2 regions of the Mycobacterium sp. HM-7 genome follow, and region 1 is predicted to be linked to the other one. Evidence: riboswitches for the same ligand, from Rfam matches in the RefSeq annotation. Region 1 holds a riboswitch; the other holds the start of a gene.
What was found. A riboswitch is a leader RNA that binds a small molecule or an ion and turns the genes downstream of it on or off. The one in region 1 is predicted to bind glycine.

Region 1 (6,178 bases):
GGCCGTCCGGACCCATCAGCGCGAGGTAGGCCCAGGTGATCGGGAGGATGCCCGCTGATCCGTAATTGGCCGCGGATACCGGACCTGGACCGTCGACGGCCAGCGGATCGCCGGGCAGGAACGGCGCCAAGTGAGCGCGCACCGCGACGGGGCCTACGCCCGGACCACCGCCACCGTGCGGGATGCAGAACGTCTTGTGCAGGTTCAGATGCGATACGTCACCGCCGAACTCACCCGGTTTGGCCAGGCCGACAAGGGCATTCAGGTTGGCGCCGTCGACGTAGACCTGGCCGCCGGCGTTGTGGACGAGGTCGCACACCGTGCGGACGTCGGCTTCGTACACACCATGGGTGGACGGGTAGGTCAGCATGATCGCCGCAACGCGGCCGTCATGCTCGGCGAGCTTCGCCTCAAGATCGTCGTGGTCGATGTTGCCGTTACCTGCCGCGTTGACCACCACCACCCGCATGCCCGCCAAGACCGCCGAGGCGGCATTGGTGCCGTGCGCCGACTGTGGGATCAGGCAGATGTCGCGGTCGACGTCGCCGCGGGACCGGTGGTAGGCGTTGATGGCGAGCAGGCCCGCGAGCTCGCCCTGCGATCCGGCGTTGGGCTGCAACGAAACCCGGTCGTAGCCGGTGATCTCGGACAGCCAGTCCTCCAGGTTGCCGATGAGCTCGAGGTATCCGGCGGTCTGCCCGGCCGGCGCGTACGGGTGAATGCCGGCGAACCCGGGCCAGCTGATCGGCTCCATCTCGGCGGCGGCGTTGAGCTTCATGGTGCAGGAGCCCAGCGGAATCATCGTGCGGTCCAGCGCGAGGTCCTTGTCGGACAGTTCGCGCAGGAAGCGCAGCATCGCCGTCTCGGACCGGTGGGCATGGAACACAGGGTGCCGCAGGTATTCCGAGGTGCGGAGCACCACCGCCAGAAGTGCATCGGCGATGTCAGAGGCGACGGGTGTCGCACCGAAAACCGCGAGCACCTGCCGAATCACGTCGTCGGTGGTGCACTCGTCGCACGCGATGGCGACCTGATCGGCGTCAACGAGGCGCAGGTTGATCCCCGCGCGGTCTGCGGCCGCCACAATCTGAGCTGCCTCACCAGGAACCCGCACCAGCACCGTGTCGAAGAAATGGTCGTGGACGACTTCCCGCCTGGCGGCCCGCAGCCCCGCAGCCAGCGCGACAGCATGTCCGTGTACCTCAGATGCGATGGCGCACAGCCCTTCCGGGCCGTGATACGCGGCGTACATCGCGGCGACATTCGCCAACAGCGCCTGCGCGGTACAGATATTGCTCGTCGCCTTGTCACGGCGGATGTGCTGTTCGCGGGTCTGCAATGCCAGCCGGTAGGCAGGCTTGCCGTCGACGTCGACCGAGACACCGACGAGACGTCCCGGCAGCATGCGCTCGAGACCGGATCGCACGGACATGTAGCCGGCGTGCGGGCCGCCGAAGAACAGCGGCACCCCGAACCGCTGGGCCGAGCCGACAGCGATGTCGGCGCCCTGCTCGCCGGGGGCGGTGAGCAGGGTCAGAGACAGCAGGTCGGCGGCGACAGTGGTGAACATGCCGCGGTCGTGCGCGGCGGCGATCAGCGGGGCGAGGTTGCGGATGACGCCGCTGGCGCCCGGGGACTGGAAGACGACGCCGAAGGCAGCACCGTCGGGCAGCCCCTCGCTCAGCTCGGCGAGCACGACCTCGATGCCCACCGCCGCGGCGCGCCCGCGCACCACCGCGAGGGTCTGCGGCAGGCAATCCGCGTCGAGCACAACACGATTGGACTTCGAGGACTTGTTCGCCCGGCGCATCAACAGCACGGCTTCCATCACCGCCGTCGCCTCGTCGAGCAGTGAGGCGCCGGCTACCGGCAGACCGGTGAGGTCTTCGATGAGCGTCTGGAACGTCAGCAGCGCTTCCAGCCGGCCTTGCGAGATCTCTGGCTGGTACGGCGTGTAGGCGGTGTACCAGGCCGGGGACTCCAGCATGTTGCGACGCAGCACCGGCGGCGTGATGGTGTCGTGGTAACCCAGGCCGATCATCTGGACTCGGGACTGGTTGCGGTCCGCCAGGACGCGCAGCGCATCGAGCACCTGCCGCTCGGAGCGCGCGGCCGGCAGGTGCAGACCCTGCGTGCTGCGAATCTGTTGGGGCACTGCGGCATCGATCAGATCGTCGAGCGACGAGTAGCCGAGGACGTCGAGCATGTGCCGCCGGGCGGCGTGGTCGGGACCGATATGACGGTCAGGAAAAGACATGAGGTGACTCCGGTTCGCGGGGCGTCGCTGACTGCTCGACGCGTCGTTGGGTAGCACCTCCCCGCTCTGTCCTGACACCTGAGAGCTTTGACGCGTGCGCGCCGTTCACCTTCGGTAAGCGTGGATCGACGGATCCGCGCTGTTCTCCAGAGTTGCCTCGACGCTGCGGTATTTGAGCCTGAGAGATTCCCGGGGAGGACTTGCTCCTACGGCGCCCCCGTTTCCGGAGGTTCTCCCACAGCGCGTTGTCGGCATATTGAGTTGTCTGCGCAATCGTAGCCTGTCAGGTCAACGCGTTCGCAACCTGACCATTGACTGGCAGGGCGGTGCGCGCGCCGGCGGCCATCAGCGAGATGATGTCGAACACCAGCGTTGCCGCTGCGACACAGGTGATTTCGGCATGATCGTAGGCGGGAGCCACCTCGACGACATCGGCTCCGACGATGTTCAGCCCGGTCATCTTGCGCAGCATCTTCAGCAGCTCACGTGACGTCAGGCCGCCCGCCTCCGGCGTGCCGGTGCCGGGCGCGAAGGCCGGGTCGAGCACGTCGATGTCGATGGACAAGTACACCGGCACGTCCGCGACCCGGCGACGCACCACGTCGATGGCCGCGTCGATGCCGATCACGTCCAAGTCACCGGCACGGATGATCTTGAAGCCCATGCGCGCATCGTCGTCCAGGTCGAGCTGGTCGTAGATCGGTCCGCGGATGCCGACGTGGATCGAGTGGTCCTCGATCAGCAGACCCTCCTCGAACGCGCGCCGAAAGATGGTGCCGTGGGTGACGGGCGCGTTGAAGTAGGTGTCCCAGGTATCCAGGTGGGCGTCGAAGTGCACCAGCGCGACCGGACCGTGTTTGGCGTGCAGCGCACGGAGATTCGGCAGCGCGATGGTGTGGTCGCCGCCGATGGACACGATTCGCCGGTCACCACCGCGAAGGATTTCGGCGGCGTGATCCTGAATCTGTTGGCAGGCCTCGTCGATGTTGTACGGCGTGACGGCGACGTCGCCGGCGTCGACCACCTGCAGCTCTTGCACCGGGGCGACGCCGAGCTCGACGTGGTAACCGGGGCGCAGGGTGCGCGCCGCCTGCCGGACCGCCATCGGGCCGAACCGGGCGCCGGGCCGGTACGACGTGCCGCCGTCGAACGGCACCCCGAGGATCGCGATGTCGTAGTCGGACACCTCGTGGATGTCAGCGATACGGGCGAATGTGCCCTTCCCCGCGTACCGGGGCACCTTGGTGGCGGGAACTGCGCCGATGATGTCGTTTCGGGTGCTCATCTGTCGTGTTCAGCCTCTCGACTCGCGGGGTGTTCGATTGCCAGCATCGCTTCCCGCGAGGGCAGGTTGCGAGCAGTTTCTGCCATAAGCCGACGGGCTTCGTTTGAGCATTCGCACAACCGGAGTGTTCACAGTCGTTCGCCGACGGGTTCGGTGATGCGGTTGCGGCACCGTGCGTACACGACGACGCCGACGGCCCCCAGACTGACCAGGCTGATCACCATGCTCCAGTTCACGAACCACGGCTGGCCCGGCTGCGTACGGGGCCAGAGGACGTTGATCACCTCGAACGCGAGCCACGCGGCCGCGGCATAGGTCACCGGCGCACCCCAGCGCCCGAGCGAGAAGACGCCAGGCACCCAGCGCCCAGCGAGGCGGGTGAAGGCAGCGGCGAAAACCGGTACGGCGAAAGCGATGTAGGGCCCCATCACCGAGAAGTTGACGAGCACGTTGTAGAGGTCGGAGCCGGCGAACAACAAGAAGAACGCGGCCACGACCGCCGTCAGGCCGATGGCCCGGATCGGCATACGTTCGGGGCCACCGAGTTTCGAGAGGAATTCCGCGCCGGGAAGGGCGCGATCACGGGCCATCCCGTATACGGCGCGCGACACTGCCGACTGCACGGCCAGGCACGCGGACATGAAGCCGATGACGAACATCAGCAGCAGCGGCTTGGCGATGGATGAGCCGAGCTGGGCCGTCAGTGTCGCCGACACCGGATCACCGCTCTGTGCGGTCAGCACCGCAGACAGGTCGGGGATCGCAAGAATGACCGCGGCGGCGGAGTACATCACGATGACGCCCACGAGGAGCAGCGCGAAAATGATGGCCTTGGGCACGTTGCGTTCGGGGTCTTCCACCTCTTCGGCGATCGAGCCGGCGGATTCGAAGCCCAGGAATGCCCAACCCACGAATGCGACCGCGATGAGCATCGTGCTCATGGTGCTGCCCGAGCTGTCGGGCAGGCCGTCGAACAATGTGGAGATCGGGTTGACGCGGTGGAACAGCAACAGGACGGTGCCCAACCCGACCGAGCCGACGATCTCGCAGATGATGCTCGCGACGATCATGACCTTGAGGACTTGTCGGCCGATCATGTTGGCCGCTGTGGTGAAGCAGATGACGCCGATCGAGACTGCGGCCAGGAGCCAGCGGCTGGGTGACGCGACACCGATCACCTCGAGGATGAATCCCGCGGCGGCGTACGCCATGGTCGACAGCGTCAGCGTCAGGCCCCAGATGTACGCCCATGCGGCCGTCCACCCCCACGTCGTACCTTTGGCATGCCGGGCCCACTGGTAAACGCTGCCGGCGTACGGGAAGCGCGATGCGAGCTCACCGAAGACGAGCGCGACCAGCAGCTGCCCGCACAGCACGATCGGGAAGGCCCAGAAGAATCGGGGGCCCGCGGCGAACAGACCCAGCGCGAAGATGGCGTAGAGGGCCACGATCGGTGAGATGTCTGCGAACGCCAGCGACAGGGCGGCGCGAAATCCGAAGCCGCGGTTGAGAATGTCGTGACCGCGTTCGCGGGGTTGGGCCACCACCACTTCTTCGGCTGTGTTGTCCAGGCTTGGAATTCCCACCAGCGTCCTTCCGGTTCGTGCGCAAGTAGCCCAAGCCTGCTGAGCACCACTTCCGCGGAACACCCGCCAATAGGTAGATGCGCAGCCACCTTCTTTGTGCGAACGTCTAATCCCGGGGCAGACAGGAGGTGGGCAGGTGCGCCGATGGATTACCGCGCTGGCTGTCTCGATTGTGGTCCTGGTTCCCGCCTGCAGCCCCAAGGTCGTCGGCGGCTACTACGTCGAGGGCGGCAAGGTCTACTGGACGGGCGGCATCGACTCGTCACCACGGGTGGTCGCCGACGCGGACCCCGACTCGTTCCAGAAGCTTTCCAGCGGCTACGCCCGCGACAAAGCCCAGGCGTATTACCGCGGAGCTCCGATCGCCGGCGCCGATGTCGCCACCTTCGACTGGCTGAATTACGGCTGGGCCAAGGACCGCAACCACATCTGGGCGGGCACCCAAGCCATCAGCGACGACCCCGACCATTTCGTGATGATCAACGGCGATCTGGCCAAGGACGCCGGGGCGGTGTTCTGCAAGGACCGGAAGATTTCGGACGACCCGGCACACTTCGAGATCCTGCACTTCTCACCCGACGACCGAAACCTGGACTACGCCAAGGATATTCGAACGGTATTCTATCGGTGCGCGGCCATCCCGGGCGCGAACGCGGCGACCTTCCGTCGGCTCAATGACAGCGTCTTCAACTATGCGGTCGACGATCAGCGGGCCTACTACCAAGACCGGGTGATCGCCGGCGCTGATCCGCACACCTTGCGGGTACTGTACGACGCCGCAAACGAAGGCTGCGCCGCCGATGCCGAGCACGCGTATCGCTGGGACAGCGTCATCCCGGACGTCGATCCGCGGGGCTTCCCTGCCGGCAAGCCGGTGACGGGATGCGACGCGAACCAGGTTACGTTCGGGCCATGACCAAGCGGCAACTTCTCGTCATCGCCACCGCGTGCGTGCTCGGCGTACTGGCGGCGATTGCCTGGAAAACACACGGTTTCGGCCTCGTGGACCCGCCGCCCCGTCTGGCGCACGACGTGGCCCGCGACAGGTGC
Region 2 (6,178 bases), 260 kb from region 1:
CGAAGTCACTGGCCACCTCGCCGGTGCTGTTGGCCGTCCGCCCACAGCTCAAAGACGCTCTGGCCCAGCAGAACTGGGGCACCTTGCCGGCACTGCAGACGGCGCCGACGGCGCTGGACGGCCTGAGCCTGCCGGGCTGGGGCTCGCTGCGGCTGGCCCTGCCGACCGTCGACAACAGTGACGCGGCCTTCCTGGCGGCCGAGGCCGTCGCCTCCGCCGCCGCGAACGGTGGACCGGTCAACGCCGGTGCGGGCGCCGTGCACCGGTTGACGGCCGCGCAGCCGAAGCTCGCCGACCCCAAGGCCGCCACCGCGCTCGATGCGCTGATCTCCGCGAGCGACCCGGCCACCGCGCCGGTGCACGCGGTCGTCACCACCGAACAGCAGCTCTACCAGCGGTCGCAACACACCGACAACGTCAAGGGCAAGCTTGCGGCCTGGCTGCCGCCCGGCGCACCGGCCGTCGCGGACTACCCGGCCGTGCTGCTCGCCGGTGACGGTCTGTCGCACGAAGAGGTCACAGCGGCCAGCGAGTTCGAACGCTTCCTGCGCAAGCCCGAGCAGCTTGCCGAGCTGTCCAAGGCAGGCTTCCGCGTCAGCGGCGGCAATCCGCCGAAGAACGACGTGGTGAACCTCGGTTCACTGCCCGATGCCCTCGCGATCGGCGATACCGGCACGCGCGCCACGCTGGCCAACGCCGTCGGCGGTACGTCGAAAGGCGGCGCGGTGACGATCCTGCTGGACCAGTCCATGCCGATGAGCGACGGCGCCAAGACCCGCCTGGGCAACGTGACGACGGCACTGATGGACCGGCTCAAGGCGATGTCGCCGAACAGTGCGGTGGGCCTGTGGACGTTCGACGGGGTGTCCGGCCGCGCCGAGATTCCGGTGGCCCCGCTCAGCGAGCAGGCACACTCGGCGCAGCTGAGCTCGAACCTGAACAGCCAGAGCTCCTCTGGCGGGGGTCACGTCTCGTTCACGACGCTGCGCATGCTGTACGGCGACGCGATGTCGAAATACGTCGAGGGCCAGGCCAATTCGATCCTGGTGATCACCTCCGGTCCGCATACCGACCAGTCGCTGGACGGACAGGGCCTGCAGGACTACATCAAGTCGGCGTTCGATCCGGGTCGCCCGGTGGCGGTCAACGTCATCGACATCGGGTCCGACTCGGACGGCTCGACCTGGCAGGCCGTCTCGCAGCTCACCGGCGGCACGTTCACCAGCCTGCCGACCTCGGCGGCGCCGGAACTGGCCAACGCGGTCGCGGCCGCCCTGCCCTAGCTAGTTTTCACCACCCGCGAGCGGCCGTGTCTGTACGGCCGCTCGCGGTGTGTCGCGTGCAGTTTGCGCACGCTCACCAACGCCGAACGGCCGCAATCTGCACACCCAACACGGAGTGTCGGGGTACAGACGCGGCCGCTCGCGGGAGATGGATCAGGCAAACGCCTCGATCGGCGGGCAGGAGCACACCAGGTTGCGGTCGCCGAACGCGCCGTCGATGCGGCGGACGGGCGGCCACACCTTGGGCCGGAAGCCCTTGCCCAGCGGGTAGGCGGCGTGCTCGCGGGTGTAGGGGTGCTTCCACTCGTCGACCAGCAGGCACTCGGCGGTGTGCGGCGCGTTGTGCAGCGGGTTGTCGTCCGCCGGCCACTCACCGGAGCCGACCTGGTCGATCTCGGCCTTGATGGCGATCATCGCCGCGATGAAGGCGTCGACCTCGGTCAGGCTCTCGCTCTCGGTGGGCTCGACCATCAGCGTGCCGGCCACCGGGAAGCTCATGGTCGGCGCGTGGAAACCGTAGTCCGCCAGGCGCTTTGCCACGTCGTCGACGGTGACGCCGGTGGCCTTGGTGATGGCCCGCAGGTCCAGGATGCACTCGTGCGCGACCATGCCATTCTCGCCCGTGTAGAGCACCGGGTAGTGCTCGTCGAGTCGGCGGGCGATGTAGTTGGCCGACGCGATCGCCGTCAACGTCGCGGCGCGCAGCCCGGCCGCACCCATCATCCGGATGTACGCCCAGGTGATCGGCAGGATCGACGCCGAGCCGTACGGCGCCGCCGACACCGTGTGGTCGTCGGCGAGCTCGGCGGCCAAGGGATGGCCGGGCAGGTACGGCGCGAGGTGCGAACGGACCGCCACCGGGCCGACGCCCGGACCGCCACCGCCGTGCGGGATGCAGAAGGTCTTGTGCAGGTTCAGGTGGCTGACGTCGCCACCGAACTTGCCGGGGCGGGCCAGCCCGACGATCGCGTTGAGGTTGGCGCCGTCGACGTAGACCTGACCGCCGGCGTCATGCACTGCGGCACAGATGTCGGCGACGTCGTGCTCGTACACGCCGTGCGTGGACGGGTAGGTGATCATCAGCGCGGCCAGGTCACCGGCGTGCTCGGCGACCTTGGCCTGCAGGTCGTCCAGGTCGACGTCGCCGTTCTCGCGGCACGCCACGACGACGACCTTCATGCCGACCATCGCGGCCGACGCGGCGTTGGTGCCGTGCGCGCTCGACGGGATCAGGCAGATGTTGCGGCCCGTCTCACCGCGCGCCTCGTGGTAGGCGCGGATGGCCAGCAGGCCCGCGTACTCCCCCTGCGAGCCGGCGTTGGGCTGCAGTGACACCGAGTCGTAGCCAGTGATGCTGACCAGCCAGGACTCGACGTCAGCGATCAGCTTGCGCAGGCCCGGGGTGTCCGAGGCCGGGGCGAACGGATGCTGCTGCGCGAACTCGGTCCAGGTGATGGGTTCCATCTCGGCAGCCGCGTTGAGCTTCATGGTGCACGAGCCCAGCGGGATCATGCTGCGGTCCAGCGCGATGTCCTTGTCGGCGAGCGAGCGCAGGTAGCGCATCATCTCGGTTTCGGTACGGTACCGCGAGAACGCCGGGTGGGTCAGGAATTCCGAAGTGCGGGTGTGGATTTCGGGGCCGTCCCAGTGGTGTCCGCCGCGCGTCGCGCCGAACGCGGCGAGCACCGCGTCGACGTGCTCGGCGGTGGTGGCCTCATCGCACGACACCGAGATGTGGTCGGCGTCGACCAGCCAGACGTTGATGCCGCGCTCTTTGGCGGCCGCCTGCACCTGCGCGGCCTTACCGGGCACCCGGGCCAGCACGGTGTCGAAGAACCCGGAGTGCACGACCTCCACACCGGCTTCCTTCAGACCCATGGCCACCGCGAGGGCGTGGCCGTGGACCCGGTGCGCGATCGCGGTCAGCCCGCGCGGCCCGTGGTAGCTGGCGTACATCGCGGCGATCACCGCGAGCAGCACCTGGGCGGTACAGATGTTGCTGGTGGCCCGGTCGCGGCGGATGTGCTGTTCGCGGGTCTGCAGGCTGAGCCGGTAGGCCTTGGCGCCGTCGGCATCGACCGAGACACCGACCAGACGGCCGGGCAACTGCCGGGCATGCTTGCCGTGCACGGCCAGGTAACCGGCGTGCGGGCCGCCGAAGCCCATCGGCACGCCGAACCGCTGCGTGGTGCCGAAAGCGACGTCGGCGCCGATCTCGCCGGGCGGGGTGACGAGCGTCAGCGCCAGCAGGTCAGCGCCGACGGCGACCAGCGCGCCACGCTCGTGGGCCTGCGCGATCAGCGCGGACCAATCGTTGACCGCGCCACTGGCGCCCGGCACCTGGGCGATGACGCCGAAGAATTCGCCCTCGGGCAGGCCGTCCCGCAGGTCGGCGGTGACGATCTCGATGTTCAGCGGTTCGGCGCGGGTGGCGAGCACGGCGGCCGTCTGCGGGTAGATGTCGATGTCGACGGCCAGGCGGCGGCAGTCGCCCTTGACGGCGCGGTGCATCAGCGTCATGGCCTCGGCGGCGGCGGTGGCCTCGTCCAGCATGGAGGCGTTGGCGATCTCCATGCCGGTCAGGTCGGTGACCATGGTCTGGAAGTTGAGCAGCGCCTCGAGGCGGCCCTGGCTGATCTCGGGCTGGTACGGCGTGTAGGCCGTGTACCAGGCCGGGTTCTCGAGGATGTTCCGGCGCAGCACGGCGGGGGTCAGGGTGTCGAAGTAGCCCTGGCCGATCATCGACACCGCGACGGTGTTGGTGTCGGCGAGTGCGCGCAGTTCGGCCAGTGACTGCTCTTCGGAGGCCGGGGCGGCCAGCTCGTCGAGGCCGGGCGCCAGGCCGGCACCGGTCAGCGCGTCGAGGATGCCCGCGGGCAGGGCCTTGGCGGCGAGTTCTTCGAGGGAGTCGACGCCGATGACCCCGAGCATGGTGGCCACCGCGTCGGCGTCCGGACCGATGTGCCGGTCGACGAAGCGAAGCTGGTGGTGCTCAGCAGAGGAACGAGACGTGCTGTCGGTCATGACGGCCTCTCCAGACGTTAGGGGCTGCCCTCCCCCTCTGTCGTCGGTGCCTGAGAGATTCGGCCCGACAATGGTCGGCCTTTCCCCATGGGCGGGCGAGTCGCAGCTCGCCGCTTTCCAGAGGCATCGGGCTCCGGCGCGGTCCGGGGGCCTGAGAGGTTGATGGAGAGGTATTGCTCCTTCGGCGTCCATGGCTGGCGGCCACAGAACTCTCCCGCGTCGGGACGATGCGCGCGCCAGTCTACCGGTCGGTCACAAAAGGCCGCGAATAGACAGCAAACGGCCCCTCTCCGCGCGGAAAGGGGCCGTTGCTCGTACGTTGCTGGGGTCAGCCGATCTTGCGGTCGCGCTGCTTACGTCGCGACGCCAGCTCGTCCTCGGGTGCGGCGATGGACTCGCCGCCGTCGGCCCGCTCGCCCGGGAAGTCGGCGATGGCGCCGGTCAGTTCGCGCATGGCACCCGAGACCGCGATGCCGAACACGCCCTGGCCGCCTTGCAGCAGGTCGACGACCTCTTCGGCGGACGTGCACTCGTACACCGTGGTGCCGTCCGAGAACAGCGTGATGTTGGCCAGGTCGTGGACGCCGCGCTGGCGCAGGTGATCGACCGCGACGCGGATGTTGTGCAGCGAGATGCCGGTGTCGAGCAGTCGCTTGACGATCTTGAGGACCAGGATGTCCTTGAACGAGTACAGGCGCTGGCTGCCGGAGCCGGCGGCGCCGCGGATCGACGGGACGACCAGCGAGGTGCGCGCCCAGTAGTCCAGCTGGCGGTAGGTGATACCGGCGATCTGGCAGGCACTCGGCCCGCGGTAGCCGACCAGTTCGTCGGGAACAGACTCGTCAGGGAACAGGCCTGCCTGCACCGGCACGGGAGCCGGCATCGGGGCGGCCTGCTCAGGCGCGCCGTTGGTCGTCAGGTCCAACTGCTCTTGACGTGGCGTGTCGTCGCCCACTGCCTGATCCTCTCGCCGATCGAACTAACCCCGCCTGGCGGCCACTGCTGCTCGGCGGGCATGTCCGCTGCTCGAATGTGTCGAGCATACGCTTCCCGCCGGGCCTCTTCAGCCCATCGGCGGTGACCCGCCGATCGAACTGTTGCCAGAACGAGGAAAGTATGTGGCGCGAATTCAGCGAATCCGCAAACGGCGCACCGAGTGTCGACACGCGCTGACCTAACTGAGACGCATCCGTGACAACGGCCGTCCGGACGCGCCGCGGACCGCGTCAGGTGGCCTTGAAATCGTCCGGCGAAATGCTGTCGAGGAACTCCTTGAACTTCTCGACCTCGTCCTCGCGCACGGTGCCCGACGACTCCTCGTCGCCCTCGTCCGGGATCAGCAGACCGGCTTCGGCCAGCACCGCTTCCTCGACGTAGATCGGCACGCCCATGCGCAGGGCGATCGCCACCGAATCCGACGGCCGCGCCGACACCGTGATGTCGCGCTCGAACACCAGGTCGGCGTAGAAGGTGCCTTCCTGCAGGTCCACGATGCGCACCTCGCGCAGCGAATGACCAAGCGCGGCAATCAAATCCCGGATCAGATCATGCGTCAGCGGCCGAGCCGGCGAGACGCCCTGCTGCTCGAGCGCAATGGCCGCAGCCTCGGACTGCCCGATCCAGATCGGCAGGTAACGGTCACCGTCGGATTCGCGGAGCAACAGCACGGGTTGGTTCTGCGGCTGTTCCACCCGAATGCCGACCACACGAACCTCGCCCATCTGCGTCTGCCCTCCGCAATCCGTGTGCCATCAACGAATTCGAGTCTAGTCCTCAGCGATCGAGAACGTCGCGCACCGCAGACTTGATCAGCGAGGTGTGCAGCGTGATGGCGAGCGCCGCGACCTCGCGGGCCAGTTCGTCGGCCCGGT

Region 2: it holds a riboswitch for glycine, as region 1 does, so the genes downstream of both, gcvP (aminomethyl-transferring glycine dehydrogenase) here and gcvP (aminomethyl-transferring glycine dehydrogenase) in region 1, are expected to answer to the same signal.

Annotation. Positions count from the first base shown of each region.
Region 1 is NZ_CM132657.1:2,844,412-2,850,589, reverse strand. It holds gene gcvP (aminomethyl-transferring glycine dehydrogenase) at 1-2,257, opposite strand, end outside; glycine riboswitch at 2,414-2,505, opposite strand; gene speB (agmatinase) at 2,541-3,542, opposite strand; gene ACWW1C_RS13675 (amino acid permease) at 3,671-5,128, opposite strand; gene ACWW1C_RS13670 (DKNYY domain-containing protein) at 5,265-6,044, shown strand; gene ACWW1C_RS13665 (hypothetical protein) at 6,041-6,178, shown strand, end outside.
Region 2 is NZ_CM132657.1:3,100,370-3,106,547, forward strand. It holds gene ACWW1C_RS15005 (hypothetical protein) at 1-1,283, shown strand, start outside; gene gcvP (aminomethyl-transferring glycine dehydrogenase) at 1,437-4,307, opposite strand; glycine riboswitch at 4,437-4,534, opposite strand; gene ACWW1C_RS15015 (MerR family transcriptional regulator) at 4,636-5,262, opposite strand; gene ACWW1C_RS15020 (bifunctional nuclease family protein) at 5,534-6,028, opposite strand; gene ftsR (transcriptional regulator FtsR) at 6,081-6,178, opposite strand, start outside.